Regions from separate parts of the Serratia ureilytica genome, predicted to be linked through region 1. Evidence: predicted binding sites of a transcription regulator. Region 1 holds the regulator's gene; each other region holds the start of a gene.
What was found. The regulator Fur, encoded in region 1, represses iron uptake genes when iron is present. The targets are predictions, from matches to a motif close to ATAATAATGAGAACNACTATCAA.

Region 1 (4,201 bases):
GGTGCACGCCGAAAAACCGGAGGCGGTGCTGCGCGCCATCCACCGTTTCCTCGACGAAGCCTGAAAAATACGCTCACCTGGTGAAAAAACGCGCTAAAGATAACGGCTTAGCGCGTTTAGCCCGCAGTTAGGCATTGTCGCCGCTCCATCTGCTGGGGTAATATGGCGCGCTATAATTTTGCCGCCGCGCCAGCGCGTTCGCGAACGCCGGGTCGGGGGTGAATTTGGGTTAGGGTTTATTGGCCCGAAGTGTGTTAACCGATGCCTCCGGAAGCGTGCGAGCGCTTTTTGATGCAAACTCCCTTGCAGTACCGCTACCTATGGCAAAAGAACAAACGGATCGCACGACGCTGGATCTGTTCGCAGATGAACGCCGTCCGGGGCGCCCGAAAACCAACCCGCTTTCCCGCGATGAACAGCTTAGAATCAATAAGCGCAATCAGTTACGGCGCGATAAAGTGCGTGGATTGCGGCGCGTAGAGCTGAAAATCAACGCGGATGCGGTGGACGCCCTGAACAAACTGGCGGAACAGCGCAACATTAGCCGCAGCGAACTCATCGAGCAGATGCTGTTGGCGCAACTGGCGGAAGAACAGCCGGAACATTGATCTCTTCGGCCGCACGCGCGGCGCGGCGTTAAGGACAACGCCGGATCGACCACGCTTTTCTTCATTCTCCGGCATCGCATAAATGCGATAAAACCCCGGCGCCACTTTCTGGCATGATACGCATTTACCGGCAAGAGACTGCGCCTGTCGGCGCCCGCCCCCGTGGCGAAAGGCTCTTGTCATGGCATCATTTTAATCGGCGTCAGCGGCGGCAGTGCTGGCATCGAGTAATGCAATTACTTGAATTTAAAGGTTATACGCGATATGGCTACTGTAGGCATTTTCTTTGGCAGCGACACTGGCAATACCGAAAACATTGCCAAAATGATCCAGAAAATTCTCCAGAAACAGTTTGGCGACGACGTCTCTGAAGTGCATGACATCGCTAAAAGCAGCAAAGAAGACCTGGAAGGGTTCGATATCCTGCTGCTGGGCATCCCGACCTGGTACTACGGTGAAGCGCAGTGTGACTGGGATGATTTCTTCCCGACGCTGGAAGAAGTCGACTTCAACGGCAAACTGGTGGCGCTGTTCGGCTGCGGCGACCAGGAAGACTACGCGGAATACTTCTGTGACGCGATGGGCACCATCCGCGACATCATCGAACCGCGTGGCGCGGCCATCGTGGGCCACTGGCCGACCAAAGGCTACCACTTCGAGGCCTCCAAAGGCCTGGCGGACGACAACCACTTCATCGGTCTGGCGATCGACGAAGACCGTCAGCCTGAGCTGACCAACGAGCGCGTGGACGCCTGGGTCAAACAAATCGTCGAAGAGCTGAGCCTGGCCGATATCGTCGGCTAAACGCCGGGACTGGCGAAAGGTTGAACAAAGGCCCTGTAAAGTGCATAGTGTGCCGACAGGGCCGTCATCGGCAACAGGGATTGCTGCGATAGAAGCTACAGATTTGTAACTTCCCACCCCGTCACGGTAGACTGAGATATCGGTTTATCCCATCCATCAAGGCGTTGCATGCAAAACATGCAATAGTGCAATTATATCTTTGTTAACAACCGGCGGTTTCCATTTAGTACAACCGGTTCTATAATGAGACGCATTAACTCTTTGTGCCGACCGATGCCACAGGCGAGTACGCCTCAACTTGATTAGCATAGTAACAGGACTGAATTCGCATGACCGACAACAACATCGCATTGAAGAAGGCCGGCTTAAAAGTCACGCTTCCGCGACTCAAAATCCTGGAAGTACTGCAAAATCCGGAATGCCATCACGTCAGTGCGGAAGATTTGTACAAAAAACTGATTGATATGGGCGAAGAGATCGGGCTGGCGACGGTTTATCGCGTACTGAACCAGTTTGACGATGCGGGCATTGTGACACGTCACAATTTCGAAGGCGGCAAGTCCGTGTTCGAGCTGACCCAACAGCATCACCACGATCACCTGATTTGCCTGGATTGCGGCAAAGTGATCGAATTCAGCGACGAATCCATCGAAGTGCGCCAGCGTGACATCGCCAAGCAGCACGGCATCAAGCTCACCAACCACAGTCTGTACCTGTACGGCCACTGTGAAACCGGCGACTGTCGCGAAGACGAAACGCTGCACGACAAGAAATAAGCCCTGACCGGCTATGAAAAACCGCCTCACCTTGAGGCGGTTTTTTTATGCCCGCCGTACAACGGGAAAAAAAATCCCCGGACCAGCCGGGGAAAATCATGTCATGAAATACCACAATTGCAGCGGCACAGCGACTCCACGTACTACTCTCACTACAACGTCCGCCCTGCGCCGACACGCGCGGGCGAACGCATTCCCCCTTCGTTATGATGCGGCCCGCCGCCAAAACTGCGGGCCGCACCGCCCTTCTTAGACCTTTTCGGCGCGGCTGTAGCGTTTGCCGTCCGGGCTGACCGAGCGCACCTGTACTTCGCCGGAGACCGCAGGTTTAGCCTTGGCATCATAGCGCTGCCACTGCTTACCGCCGTCGGTGGAGTACTCGATGCCCAACCCCGGCAGCGCGATATTCGCCTCCAGCTTGCCGCCCGCCACGCGAGCGCCCGGCACCGGCAGACGATAAGCCACGCCGCCTTTGTCCAGCTTGGCCAGTTCACGCTGGCCCAGAATATTGGCGAAGCGCAGCCAATCTTTCTCCAGCGTCTTGGTATCGACAAAGTGGGTTTCCCCGCCTTTGTATTCGCGGCCGGCGCGATAGTCCTGCTCCCAACCGGCGCGATGCCAGGCGCGCTCCGCCACCGACAGCGCGCGTGGGAAGATCATGTATTCCATCTGCGGGTCGGTGCGCTGGGTTTCGCTCCACAGCTGAGCGGAAAGTCCATATGCCCCCGGCCACGGCTTGTCGCTCTTGGCGTTGAAGTGGTTGCCGTCTCGGTCAACCGAGGTTTCCGCGTTCTGCGGCATGTTGTCCGGCGCGAAGCTGAACACCTTGCGCTCGTCGCTGAAGCGGGTGCCCCAGTAGTAACCGCGCTCGTCCGGGTTCACCTCGTAAGGGAAGTCCATATAGACGTAGTCCGGGTTGGAGACCACCACTTCATACCCTTTGTTGGCCCAGTCGTTGACGCTGTCGAAACCGCCCCAGTACAGGGTGTCCCAGAAGTTGACCCCCACGCGCGAGGTGGCGAACGCCTTCGAACTCTCGGCGTCTTTCAGGCCGTCTTGCCAGGCCTGCATTCTGTCGATGCCGTGCGCCTTCACCAGCTTGCTGACCTCTTGGCCGAAGTAGCTCGGCAGGTGCTCCATGTCGGCCACTTTGCCCTCTTTGATCATCACCTGGCACACCTGAGACTTGGCCCACGGCTTGTCTTCATTGCTCTGGTCAATGATGCCTTTACCCGGTTCCGGTTTCGCCTTGTCGGTGTAGCCGGCGCCCAGGCGGATGTTTTTCGCTTCGTCGCCGCCAAAGTGCCAGGTCTTAATCGGCTGGCCGGCTTCTTTATGCATCTGGGCAATCTCGCCAATCACCTTGTCGACAAAGCGCTGGGAGGAATCCAGGCACGGGTTCAGGTAACTCTGACGGTTAAAGAACTGCACGGAGGTGGTATTGGAGGTATCGGTCGGATCCACCAGGCGGAACTCGTTGGCCTCCTGCTCTTTGCCGGCGGCATGCAGTTTCTTGTAGCGCGCTTCCATCGAGACCACCGCCGCGCGGGCGTGCGCCGGCATGTCGATCTCCGGGATCACCTCAATCTGGCGCGCCTGGGCGTATTTGATGATGTCGATGTAGTCCTGACGAGTGAAGAAACCGCCGTAGACATCCGGCCCCTGGCCGTACTGCGGCAGCAGGCAGGTGGTTTCGCTCAGATCGTGGCAGCGCTGGCCGCCGACTTCCGTCAACTCAGGCAAGCCGGGAATTTCGATTCGCCAACCTTCGTCATCGCTCAGGTGGAAGTGGAATTTGTTGAGCTTGTAAGCCGCCATCTGATCCAGCAGGCGCAGCACCGCATCCTTCTTATGGAAGTTGCGCGCCACGTCGAGGAAAATGCCGCGATACTGGAAGCGCGGCGCATCGCTGGCGTCGAGCGTGGCGATCTTGCCGCTGCCGTCGGTCGGCACTAACGACAGGATAGACTGCAACCCGTAGAACACCCCGGCCTGATCGAAGCCGATCACCCG
Region 2 (4,201 bases), 1.8 Mb from region 1:
CGTCCGCCAGGCGACGGATGTTGTTGGCGTCGTTGAGAATGCGCTCCGCCACCACCAACAGCTCTTTGCCGGGTTCGGTCATGCCCAGCAGCCGTTTGCCGCGGCGAATGAATATTTCAATGCCCAGCTCTTCTTCCAGCTCGCGAATATGCCGACTGACGCCGGACTGCGAGGTAAATAACGTATTGGCGACCTCAGTCAGGTTGTAGTTGCAGCGCGCCGATTCACGAATAATTTTTAATTGTTGAAAGTTCATCCCCGTCTCCCTGTTTCTTCCAGTAGCGTTAGCCATATTGATACGGAGTCCGAAGAGTCTGAACAAATAAGAAATAACCTTTACTTATGCAATTTAATACTAAGTCGATCATTCTGCTTCGCAGGTGGGGTGGGAAACTGACAAAAAACAGCTAATGACTTTAAAAATAACGGGATAGATAACCACAATAAAAGCATGCCTTAAATCACTGTGGAAATTAAGTTATTAAATATAGGCATTAGATATAAAAAAGGGCTCAGCATGCTGAGCCCCTCACCGTTCGTATTCCCGCAGCAGCCTCAGGCGGTGGCCTCGCTGCCGATGCCGCCGGTGCGGTTCTGCTGCAGCCACTGCTGTACACAGCGCACCAGATCGCCGATGCAATCATCCTGCATGCCGTGGTGCTTCAACTCGTTATCCAGCGCAAACAGATATTGCGCGTTGGTGCCCAGCGGGCCGCTGGCGCTGGCGATCAATGGCGCAATCACCTGGTAGCTGGTGTCTTCTTCAAACAGCGGATGTTGCGGGTTCATCACGAACACCAACGCAGTAACCTTCTCGCCGCCATCCAACTGCAGCTCGCACCAGGTGGGCACGTAGCAATCGGTCACCATTTCGCGCTTCCAAAGCAGCTCCAACTCTTCACGCAACTTGCTTTCCGGCAAACGAAACGCCAGGCCCGTGGTGTGGCCGCCGGCTTTTAACGCCAGCATGCGCCCCGGCTGATGCAGCGTGCCGCGCCCGGCGGTCAAGCGCATGCAGAACGCCCGGTGCCAGCCCTGCAGCGTGGCCGGCCGCACTTCTTCCGATTCGAAAACTGGATTCCACATCAGCGAACCGTAACCGAATATCCATACGGGGCTGTGATCCGGCCGGCGCGATAAGGTGCAATCCAACGAGGCTGCACGCTGTTCAGGCGTCAGCAACAACGACTCCTCAATAGCGCCGAATGCAGTTTTGCAATCCGCTTTTTGCAGAAAATCTCGCGTTAACACTGATATTACCTCCCGGGAATACGATTTCTCGCCTTCCCTCGCCACTGCTGAACCTTTGATGTTTTATTTTCGGCTGCGGATTTTTATTAATTCAATCACCGCGCCTTATAAGAATGACCTTATTCTTTTCCTGACGTGCAATCAAGTTACAAAGCGGCGTTAAAGTGAAAAAGTATTTGTACTGAGCAGCAATAATATTAATTGCCGGGTTCCACATAATGTCTGCGCGATTTTACTGCGTGATAATTCATTACTTTTTATGCCAGCGTTCGTCGTCGCCCTTGCGATAGCTTTGCTTGACCGCCGCCCAGGCCACCTTATGCGCCGTCTCTTCCCGGCTGTCGTCACCGCGCCGCTCATCGGGATCCCGGTATTGTTGCCAGGCGCTGTTGAACGCTTCTTTATAGATCGCCTGCGCATGTTCCGGCAGCACATGCTTAACGTTGTCCGGCAAGTCGTTCGTGCTGTGGTAGGGCATATGGCCTCCCCTTTCAGGATGAGTGAACCTTAAGCCTAGCCCACATGCGGTTTCGTCTCAATTAGCAAACAATTCTCATTATCAAACGACATGTTATACTCACCGCCAAACGAACTATAAGGAGAATCCCGTGACTACCGAAGCCCCTCGCTCACGCGCCCCCTACCTGATCGCCGTCAGCCGCGTACAGGACATGACGCCGCACCTGCGCCGCATTACCTTTACCGCTCCCGATCTGCGTTACTACCCGGCCAATGCCGCCGCTGCACACATCAAAGTCTTTTTGCCGCTCGCCGGCCAGACGCAGCCGGACCTGCCGACGCTGACCGAAAACGGCCCGCGTTGGGCTGCGGACGCCGTGCGCCCGATCGTGCGCACCTATTCCATCCGCGCCGTGCGCCCGGAACTGGCGGAAGTGGACATCGAGTTCGCCATTCATGATCATCAGGGCCCGGCGGTGGACTTTGCACGCCAGGCGAAAGCCGGTGATAAAATCGGCATCAGCAACCCGGGCGGCCCCAAGCCGATGCTGCCGGCCGCCGACTTCTACTGCCTGGCGGGCGATCCTTCCTCACTGCCTGCGCTGGCCGCACTGCTGGAAAACCTGCCGCCACACAGTGCCGGACGCGCTTTCGTCCGCGTCGACAGCAACGCTGACGTCATTGACCTGAAGAAACCCGCCGACGTTGAGGTCAATTGGGTCGTCGGCGGCACGGAGAAGACCGACGAGTTGGTCGCTCGGTTCCGCGCGCAGTCCCTGCCGCAGGGCGAAAGCCACTTCTGGCTCGCCGGTGAAGATCGCCTGGTGGTAGAGCTGCGCCGCTACCTGCGTCGCGAACGTCAATGCGATCGTAATCGTCTTTATGCCGTGCCTTACTGGCGTGAGGGGCTAAATGAAGAGGGTTACCACAATAAACGGCATGAAATCATGGACAACATTGACGACTGACGGTCTCATTTTCCTTGATTAACCACGAGCTAAACAAGTAAACACGACTTTTCTCAAATCTAACGCTAAAAATTGGCGTTATTGCGTAAAAGTAAGTAAATAAAACCGCACCCCGTGCGGTTTTTTTGTTACCCTGATCACATAAGCAAGCAATTGCTTTCTCAGATAAAACAACATCACACCGGCGCCGCGGGTGTATCCTAATATAAAATACCTACTGGAAACGCAACGTTGCCGTATCACGGCGACCGGCGCTGACGGGCTACGCTGTTTGAGAAGGAGTGCCACCCTCATGAAGTCGCAACACGATCCTGGCCGATCCACCAAATCTCGCCACACCGAATACTCGCTGATCTTCCCTATCGCCGCGCTGGTGGTGTTAAATCTATGGGGCAGCACCGATAACTTTCCGCTGATCGTCGGCATCAATATTCTCGCGCTGGTGGGGATCCTCAGCAGCGCCTTCAGCGTGGTGCGCCACGCCGACGTGCTGGCTCACCGATTGGGCGAACCCTACGGCTCGCTGATCCTCAGTTTGTCCGTCGTGATCCTCGAAGTCAGCCTGATTTCCGCGCTGATGGCCACCGGCGACGCCGCGCCGGCGCTGATGCGCGACACGCTGTACTCCATCATCATGATCGTTTCCGCCGGCCTGGTCGGCTTTGCGCTGCTGCTCGGCGGGCGCAAGTTCGCCACCCAGTACGTCAACCTGGGCGGCATCAAACAGTATCTGATGGCGATTTTCCCGCTGGCGGTGATCGTGCTGGTGTTCCCGAGCGCGCTGCCAGGCGGCAACTTCAGCACCGGGCAAGCGCTGCTGGTGGCGTTGATCTCCGCCGCCATGTATGGCGTGTTCCTGGTGATCCAGACCAAAACCCACCAGAGCCTGTTCGTGTACGAGCATGAAGACGACGATGGCGACCCGCACCACGGCAAGCCCTCTTCCCACAGCAGCGCCTGGCACGCCGCCTGGCTCATCGTGCACCTGATCGCGGTTATCGCCGTCACCAAGTTCAACGCCAATCCGCTGGAAGGCCTGCTGACCAAGATGAATGCACCGGCGCAGTTCACCGGTTTCCTGGTGGCGCTGTTGATCCTGTCGCCGGAAGGCCTGGGCGCGCTGCGCGCCGTGTTGAACAATCAGGTGCAACGCGCCATGAACCTGTTCTTCGGTTCGGTGCTGGCGACCATCTCCCTGACGGTGCCGGCGGTGACCATCATCGCTACTCTGACCGGGCAGACGCTGATCTTCGGCCTGCAAACGCCGCATATCGTGGTGATGTTGACGGTGTTGCTGCTGTGCCAGCTGTCGTTCTCGACCGGCCGCACCAACGTGCTGAACGGCACCGCCCACCTGGCGCTGTTCGCCGCCTACATGATGACTATCTTCGCCTGATCAAAAAGGGGCGCACTCTGTGCGCCCCTGCCTTCGTTATACCGAGAAGAATATCGCCGCGGCGATCCCCCCGAACAAAATCCACTTGATGATGTAATAACCGGTGCGGTTCCAGGCCTTCAGGCGT
Region 3 (4,201 bases), 1.2 Mb from region 1:
TGATCTGCTGCTCGTGCTCATAGGCCGGCAGGTAGGCCGCGATACGGTTTTTGTAATCGTCCAGGGCGGCCAGCAGCGGTTGCAGCTGCGGGCGCTGCGCGTCGCTGACCCGGCGGCTCAAGGCGTTGGCCGCGTCGCGCGCGTCGTCGATGGCCGCCATCAGCGGCGCTTCGGTTTCCTTGTTCAGGCTCAGCAGCAGACCGCGCGCGCCGTAGCGCACCTGGGTCAGCTTCTGGTTCAGCTGGATGAAGGCCAACTGCAGATCGCCGTTGGTGAGCTGCCGCTCCACTTGGCTCAGGCTGGCCTGCACTTCCGACATGTTCCAGCTCTGGCGCACCGCGTCTTTCGCCGAGACCGCCTGCTCAAAGATTTTTTGCTGTTGCTGATATTCCCCAATCAGCGTCACCAGACGCTGCAGATCCTTGCGGCTTTGGGCGTCCCAGTCCAACGTCTGGCCCTGGTCTATCAGTTTGACGGCGTTATCGATATTGGCGCGGTTGTTCTGCAGATACTCCGGCTGGTAGGTCTGGCCGTACATGGCGCGGTTGTATTTGGCCTGGTTGATCTCCTCGTTCAGCCGGTTGCTGAAGTCGATGCGATCGGCGCGGGATTCGATGATGTGCAGGTATTGCGCCCCGGTGCCGGCGATGACGACCGCCAACAGCAGCAACAGCGCGAAACCGAAGCCGAGCTTTTTACCTACGGTGAGATGGGTGAACTTTCCTGCCAATGCTTGCAATGCCGCCATAGCGTTTTTCCTTCTCCGGGCGAACGTCAATTGAACAAACCATCGGCAAGAAGTGGTCAAACTTTAGCGGATTTCAGGCAAAAAAATACCCGCCTGCGGCGGGCATCTTCATCAACGGGGGCGAATTACTTCTTCGCGGCGAAGCGTGCGGCCGCTTCGTCCCAGTTGACCACGTTCCAGAACGCCTTGATGTAGTCAGGGCGTTTGTTCTGATATTTCAGGTAGTAAGCGTGTTCCCACACGTCCAGACCGATGATTGGGAAACCGGAAGCGCCGGCGACGGCTTCGCCCATCAGCGGGCTGTCCTGGTTAGCGGTAGACACCACGGCCAGTTTGCCGTCTTTCAGCACCAGCCAGGCCCAACCGGAACCGAAGCGGGTGGCTGCGGCTTTCTCGAACTCTTCCTGGAATTTCTCAACGCTGCCGAAATCGCGCTCGATGGCCGCTTTCAGATCGCCGCCCAGCGTGGTGCCGGTTTTCAGGTTTTTCCAGAAGAAGCTGTGGTTGGCGTGGCCGCCGGCGTTGTTGCGCATGAAAGTGCGTTTGTCGGCAGGCACTTTATCCAGATCCTGGATCAGCTCTTCAACGCTGTATTTGGCCAGCTCAGGGTAAGCTTCCAGCACGGTGTTGGCGTTGTTGACGTAGGTCTGATGGTGTTTGGTGTGATGGATTTCCATCGTCTGCTTGTCGAAATGCGGTTCCAGTGCGTCGTAAGCGTACGGCAGGGATGGCAGTGAATAACTCATAATCATCATCTCCAGTGGTGTATGGGCGGCGCAAAGGGCGAGCACCGCGTAAGCAGTCGGATCATTATAGTTAATTAAATGATATTGAAAATGATTATCAATGCCCTGCTGACTGTGTGGTTAATGAACAAATCGCTGCGTTAACATACTGATAGAAAGGAGGCCTTGAGCGCCTCTTCATGCCTTGGCGCCGATGCGTTGGTTACTCTCTATACTGTAGAGAGCGCCGAGCCTGCTGCGACGCCGAAATGTATCGAAATGTGCCAATGCGTTCACTGAATGAGCACGAGTGTGTAACAACCACAAGCACGCTGTGGTAATATCGCCGCGTCGCGTATCAGCATAACAACAGTGACATTAGCGCTCCGCCGTTTTGGCGAGGAGCGCCATTTGAACAATGTGACAATCGAGAGTAAAGGAGACCCCCATGCAGGTCAGCAGAAGGCAGTTCTTTAAGATCTGCGCTGGCGGTATGGCAGGAACGACGGTAGCCGCGCTGGGCTTTGCCCCCGAAGTGGCGTTGGCGGAAACCCGGCAGTACAAACTGCTGCGCGCCCGCGAGACCCGTAATACCTGTACGTATTGTTCCGTCGGCTGTGGGCTGTTGATGTACAGCCTTGGTGATGGCGCCAAAAACGCCAAAGAAAGCATTTTCCATATCGAAGGGGATCCGGATCACCCGGTAAACCGTGGCGCGCTTTGCCCGAAAGGCGCCGGCCTGGTTGACTTTATCCACAGCGAAAGCCGCCTCAAGTACCCGGAATACCGGGCGCCGGGGTCGGACAAATGGCAGCGCATCAGCTGGGACGACGCCTTTACCCGCATCGCCAAGCTGGTGAAAGAAGACCGTGACGCCAACTTCATCAAAACCAACGACCAGGGCGTTACCGTCAACCGTTGGCTGACCACCGGCATGCTGTGCGCCTCGGCCGCCAGCAACGAAACCGGTTTTCTGTCGCAAAAATTTAGTCGCGCTCTCGGCATGCTTGCCGTAGACAACCAGGCGCGTGTCTGACACGGACCAACGGTAGCAAGTCTTGCTCCAACATTTGGTCGCGGTGCGATGACCAACCACTGGGTTGATATCAAGAACGCGAATTTGATTATCGTCATGGGCGGTAATGCGGCGGAAGCGCATCCGGTGGGGTTCCGCTGGGCGATGGAAGCCAAAATACACAACAATGCCAAGCTGATCGTGATCGATCCGCGCTTTACCCGAACCGCATCGGTGGCGGACTTCTACACGCCGATCCGCTCCGGGACCGACATTGCTTTCCTGTCGGGCGTGTTGCTGTATCTGATGACCAACAACAAGTTTAACCGCGAGTACGTCGAGGCCTACACCAACGCCAGCCTGCTGGTGCGGGAAGACTTTGCCTTCGAAGACGGCTTGTTCAGCGGCTACGACGCGGAAAACCGCAAGTACGACAAAACCACCTGGAACTACCAGTTCGACGAGAACGGCTTCGCCAAGCGCGACGTCACGTTGCAGGATCCACGCTGCGTGTGGAACCTGCTGAAGCAGCACGTGAGCCGCTACACGCCTGACGTGGTGACCAACATCTGCGGCACGCCGAAGGACGATTTCCTCAAGGTGTGCGAATACATCGCCGAAACCTGCGTCGCGGATAAGACCGCTTCGTTCCTGTACGCCCTGGGCTGGACTCAGCACTCGGTCGGCGCGCAGAACATCCGCACCATGGCGATGATCCAGCTGCTGCTCGGCAACATGGGCATGGCGGGCGGCGGCGTCAACGCGCTGCGCGGCCACTCCAACATCCAGGGGCTGACCGATCTCGGCCTGCTGTCGCAGAGCCTGCCGGGCTACCTGACGCTGCCGTCGGAGAAACAGACCGATCTCGAGACCTACCTGAAGGCCAACACGCCGAAGGCGCTGCTGCCGGGCCAGGTGAACTACTGGGGCAACTACCCGAAATTCTTCGTCAGCATGATGAAGACCTTCTACGGCGACAAGGCGCAGAAGGACAACAGCTGGGGCTTTGACTGGCTGCCGAAGTGGGACAAGGGCTACGACGTGCTGCAGTACTTCGAGATGATGTCGCAGGGCAAGGTCAACGGCTACTTCTGCCAGGGCTTTAACCCGGTGGCGTCGTTCCCGAACAAAAACAAGGTGGTGGCTTCGCTGTCCAAGCTGAAGTTCCTGGTGACCATCGATCCGTTGAACACCGAGACCTCCAACTTCTGGCAGAACCACGGCGAGTTCAACGAGGTGGATTCCTCGCAGATCCAGACCGAAGTGTTCCGCCTGCCGTCCACCTGCTTCGCCGAAGAGAACGGCTCGATCGTCAACTCCGGCCGCTGGCTGCAGTGGCACTGGAAAGGCGCGGACGCCCCGGGTGAAGCGCTGAACGACGGCGAGATCCTGGCGGGCATCTTCAGCCGCCTGCGCGAGATGTATGCGCGCGACGGCGGCGCGGTGCCGGAACAGGTGCTGAACATGCGCTGGGACTACCTGACGCCGGACAACCCGGCCCCGGAAGAGGTGGCGCAGGAGAACAACGGCAAGGCGCTGGCGGATCTGCTGGATGCCGATGGCAAAGTGGTGGTGAAAAAAGGCGAGCTGCTCAGCTCGTTCGCGCAGCTGCGCGACGACGGCACCACCGCCAGCGGTTGCTGGATCTTCGCCGGCAGCTGGACGCCGGCCGGCAACCAGATGGCGCGGCGCGACAACGCCGATCCGTCCGGC
Region 4 (4,201 bases), 1.6 Mb from region 1:
CATCCTGAAGTCGATCGATGAACAGGGCAAACTGACCGAACAACTGGCGGGGGCGATCAACGCCACGCTGAGCAAGACCGAACTCGAAGACCTCTACCTGCCGTACAAACCCAAGCGCCGCACCCGTGGCCAGATCGCCATCGAAGCCGGTCTGGAACCGCTGGCGGACACGCTGTGGCAGGATCCGCAACAGCAGCCGGAACAGCTGGCTGAACGCTACGTCGACGCCGAGAAGGGCGTGGCGGACGTGAAAGCCGCCCTCGACGGCGCGCGCTATATCCTGATGGAGCGCTTCGCCGAAGACGCCGCGCTGCTGGCCAAGGTGCGCGACTACCTGTGGAAAAACGCCCATCTGGTCTCCAAAGTGGTCGAGGGCAAGGAAGACGAAGGCGCCAAGTTCCGCGACTATTTCGATCACCACGAACCGATTTCCCAGGTGCCTTCGCACCGCGCGCTGGCGATGTTCCGCGGCCGCAACGAAGGCGTGCTGCAGCTGGCGCTGAACGCCGATCCGCAGTTTGAGGAAGCGCCGCGCGAAAGCCAGGCGGAGCTGATCATCATCAATCACCTCAATCTGCGCCTGAACAACGCTCCGGCCGACGCCTGGCGCAAGGCGGTGGTCAACTGGACCTGGCGCATCAAGGTGTTGCTGCACCTGGAAACCGAACTGATGGGCACGGTGCGCGAACGCGCGGAGGATGAAGCGATCAACGTCTTCGCCCGCAACATGCATGATCTGTTGATGGCCGCGCCGGCCGGCATGCGCGCCACCATGGGCCTCGATCCGGGCCTGCGCACCGGGGTGAAAGTCGCCGTGGTCGACGCGACCGGCAAACTGGTGGCCACCGACACCGTCTATCCGCACACCGGGCAAGCGGCCAAAGCCGCCGCCATCGTCGCGGCGCTGTGCATCAAACACAACGTGGAGCTGGTGGCGATCGGCAACGGCACCGCTTCGCGTGAAACCGAGCGTTTCTATCTCGACCTGCAAAAGCAGTTCAGCGACGTCCGGGCGCAAAAAGTGATCGTCAGCGAAGCGGGCGCGTCGGTGTATTCCGCGTCCGAACTGGCGGCGCAGGAGTTCCCGGATCTCGACGTGTCGCTGCGCGGCGCGGTGTCCATCGCCCGTCGTCTGCAGGATCCGCTGGCGGAGCTGGTGAAGATCGACCCGAAATCCATCGGCGTCGGCCAGTATCAGCACGACGTCAGCCAGAGCCAGCTGGCGAAAAAGCTGGACTCGGTGGTGGAAGACTGCGTGAACGCCGTCGGCGTCGATCTGAACACCGCTTCGGTGCCGTTGCTGACCCGCGTGGCCGGCCTGACGCGCATGATGGCGCAGAATATCGTCAACTGGCGCGACGAGAACGGCCGCTTCAGCAACCGTGAACAGCTGCTGAAAGTCAGCCGTCTGGGGCCGAAAGCGTTCGAACAGTGCGCCGGCTTCCTGCGCATCAACCACGGCGACAACCCGCTGGATGCCTCTACCGTCCACCCGGAAGCCTACCCGGTGGTGCAGCGCATTCTGGCCGCCACCGAGCAGGCGCTGCAGGATCTGATGGGCAACGCCTCGGCGGTGCGCAGCCTGAAAGCGGTCGATTTCACCGACGACAAGTTCGGCGTGCCGACGGTCACCGACATCCTGAAAGAGCTGGAGAAGCCGGGCCGCGACCCGCGTCCTGAGTTCAAAACCGCCACCTTTGCCGAAGGCGTGGAAACCCTCAACGATCTGCAGCCGGGCATGATCCTGGAAGGGTCGGTCACTAACGTCACCAACTTCGGCGCCTTCGTGGATATCGGCGTGCATCAGGACGGTCTGGTGCACATCTCCTCGCTGGCGGACAAGTTCGTCGAAGATCCGCACACCGTGGTGAAGGCCGGCGACATCGTCAAAGTGAAGGTGATGGAAGTCGATCTGCAGCGGAAACGCATCGCGCTGAGCATGCGCCTGGATGAGCAACCGGGCGAAGGCTCGCCGCGCCGCGGCGGCAACGCGCCTGCACAGGCGCGCGACAACGCCAACCGTTCGGCAGGCGGCAACAAGGCCAAACCGCGCAATGCGACGCCGGCCGGCAACAGCGCCATGGGCGACGCGCTGGCAGCGGCGTTCGGCAAGAAACGCTAAGCCAGAGCCAACAGGGCGGAGCCTGCTCCGCCCTTTCTGATGAATAAAACTTGCGGCATTTCTTGACCCGTCTCAATAAACCATCATCTTTTTATTTCCCGTTCCTGCGTGACCGCCCTCCCATTATTCAGGCAACAAAAATGCCTCCTGCAGCCATTTATTAACAACTTCGTTAACACGCATTTTTCATCTCGCGAATTGTGAGAGAAACACAAATGGTTACCGCTCGCATTACGGCGGAATAATGTTATTGAATTGCCTTTCACCAGAAATAAAAAAGGAAAAAACGCCATCGCCATTTGCAAACGAGAAACCCTGGCTACAAATACATAACTGATTTAACTCACCATTCTCATTTGTCGCCGCGTATAAGCGGTGGTAAAACGGGGATTATCAAGGGGACCAGCCAAAAAGCGGCCGCCGCCAAAATAATTGGTTACAATACCCTTACTTTTTGTATTGAACGCGATAATGATAATTACTATTATTTTCGCTCACTTTATTGCATGACCTTATGGATGAATACCGCCGACGGCGTGGCATTTTCGCCGGCAACGTCCAATTATCATCAGCCCGATGCTCATCGGCACCCGGAAGGTTAATGACATGCAGCTTCAACCTAAACGCACATATAAGATTGTCGGCTTTTCCAGCGAGATTGCGCCGGCCTACCGCCAAAAATTGTTATCGCTCGGCATGCTGCCCGGCTCTTCGTTCGACGTGGTGCGCGTCGCGCCGCTGGGCGATCCGATAGAAATTAAAACCCGCCGCGTCAGCCTGGTGCTGCGCAGGAAGGATTTGGCGCTGCTGCAGCTCGACGGCCAGCCCTGAGCCGGCGCGCCCTCCGTTTGCCGGTGCGCCTTTGCGCCGGCGCTGTTCTCCTTGAAGACGACACGCAGAACTATGAAAAAACTCACCATCGGCTTAATCGGCAACCCGAACTCCGGCAAAACCACGCTGTTCAACCAACTGACCGGCGCGCGCCAGCGGGTCGGCAACTGGGCGGGCGTGACGGTCGAACGCAAGGAAGGCCATTTCACCACCCCGCAGTCCGACGTGCGGCTGGTCGATTTGCCCGGCACCTACTCCCTGACCACCATTTCGGAGCAGACGTCGCTCGATGAGCAGATCGCCTGCCACTACATTTTGAGCGGCGACGCCGATCTGCTGATCAACGTGGTGGATGCCTCCAACCTGGAACGCAACCTCTACCTGACGCTGCAGCTGCTGGAGCTGGGCATTCCCTGCATCGTGGCGCTCAACATGCTCGACATCGCCAAAAGCCAGCATATCGATATCGACGTCGCCGCTCTGTCGGCGCGCCTCGGTTGCCCGGTAGTGCCGATGGTCTCCACCCGCGCCGATGGCATCGGCGTGCTGAAACAAATGATCGACAATCATCGCATCAACGAACAGCAGGCGCTGGTGAACTACCCGCCGCTGCTGCTGAAAGAGGTCGCCACGCTGAGCGACGCCATGCCGCAAACGCTGCCGGCGGCGCAGCGCCGCTGGCTGGCGTTGCAGATGCTGGAGGGCGACATCTACAGCCACCGTCTGGCCGGCCCCGCCGTGGCGCGGCTGCCAGCGGCCATTCAGGCGCTGCAACAGCAGCAGCAGGAGGACCCGGCGCTGGTGATCGCCGACGCACGCTACCAGTCCATCGCCGCCCTGTGCGACGCAGTCAGCAACTCGCAGCAGGCGATGCCCAACCGCCTGACCGACATGCTGGATAAAGTGATCCTCAACCGCTGGCTGGGCGTACCGATCTTCCTGCTGGTGATGTACCTGATGTTCCTGCTGGCGATCAATATCGGCGGCGCGCTGCAGCCGATCTTCGATATCGGCTCGGCGGCGATCTTCATTCAGGGCATTCAGTGGCTCGGTTACACCCTGCACTTCCCCGACTGGCTGACCGTCTTCCTGGCGCAGGGCGTCGGCGGCGGCATCAACACCGTGCTACCGCTGGTGCCGCAGATCGGCATGATGTACCTGTTCCTGTCGTTCCTGGAAGACTCCGGCTACATGGCGCGCGCGGCGTTCGTGATGGATCGCCTGATGCAGGCGCTCGGGCTGCCGGGC

Region 2: J0X03_RS09365 (siderophore-interacting protein) is a predicted target of Fur. The motif match lies at 1,792-1,814, and genes of this name have one in related genera.
Region 3: sodA (superoxide dismutase [Mn]) is a predicted target of Fur. The motif match lies at 1,573-1,595, and genes of this name have one in related genera.
Region 4: feoA (ferrous iron transporter A) is a predicted target of Fur. The motif match lies at 2,588-2,610, and genes of this name have one in related genera.

Annotation. Positions count from the first base shown of each region.
Region 1 is NZ_CP071320.1:3,776,400-3,780,600, forward strand. Features, by position in the region: gene ybfF (esterase) at 1-64, shown strand, start outside; gene ybfE (LexA regulated protein) at 321-608, shown strand; gene fldA (flavodoxin FldA) at 873-1,412, shown strand; gene fur (ferric iron uptake transcriptional regulator) at 1,742-2,188, shown strand; gene J0X03_RS17840 (beta-N-acetylhexosaminidase) at 2,438-4,201, opposite strand, start outside.
Region 2 is NZ_CP071320.1:2,021,472-2,025,672, reverse strand. Features, by position in the region: gene cbl (HTH-type transcriptional regulator Cbl) at 1-256, opposite strand, end outside; gene J0X03_RS09375 (gamma-glutamylcyclotransferase) at 556-1,251, opposite strand; gene chaB (putative cation transport regulator ChaB) at 1,502-1,729, opposite strand; gene J0X03_RS09365 (siderophore-interacting protein) at 1,860-2,678, shown strand; gene chaA (sodium-potassium/proton antiporter ChaA) at 2,971-4,074, shown strand; gene lpxO (lipid A hydroxylase LpxO) at 4,111-4,201, opposite strand, start outside.
Region 3 is NZ_CP071320.1:4,983,085-4,987,285, reverse strand. Features, by position in the region: gene J0X03_RS23590 (methyl-accepting chemotaxis protein) at 1-748, opposite strand, end outside; gene sodA (superoxide dismutase [Mn]) at 874-1,494, opposite strand; gene fdnG (formate dehydrogenase-N subunit alpha) at 1,922-4,201, shown strand, end outside.
Region 4 is NZ_CP071320.1:261,695-265,895, reverse strand. Features, by position in the region: gene J0X03_RS01180 (Tex family protein) at 1-2,122, shown strand, start outside; gene feoA (ferrous iron transporter A) at 2,729-2,953, shown strand; gene feoB (Fe(2+) transporter permease subunit FeoB) at 3,026-4,201, shown strand, end outside.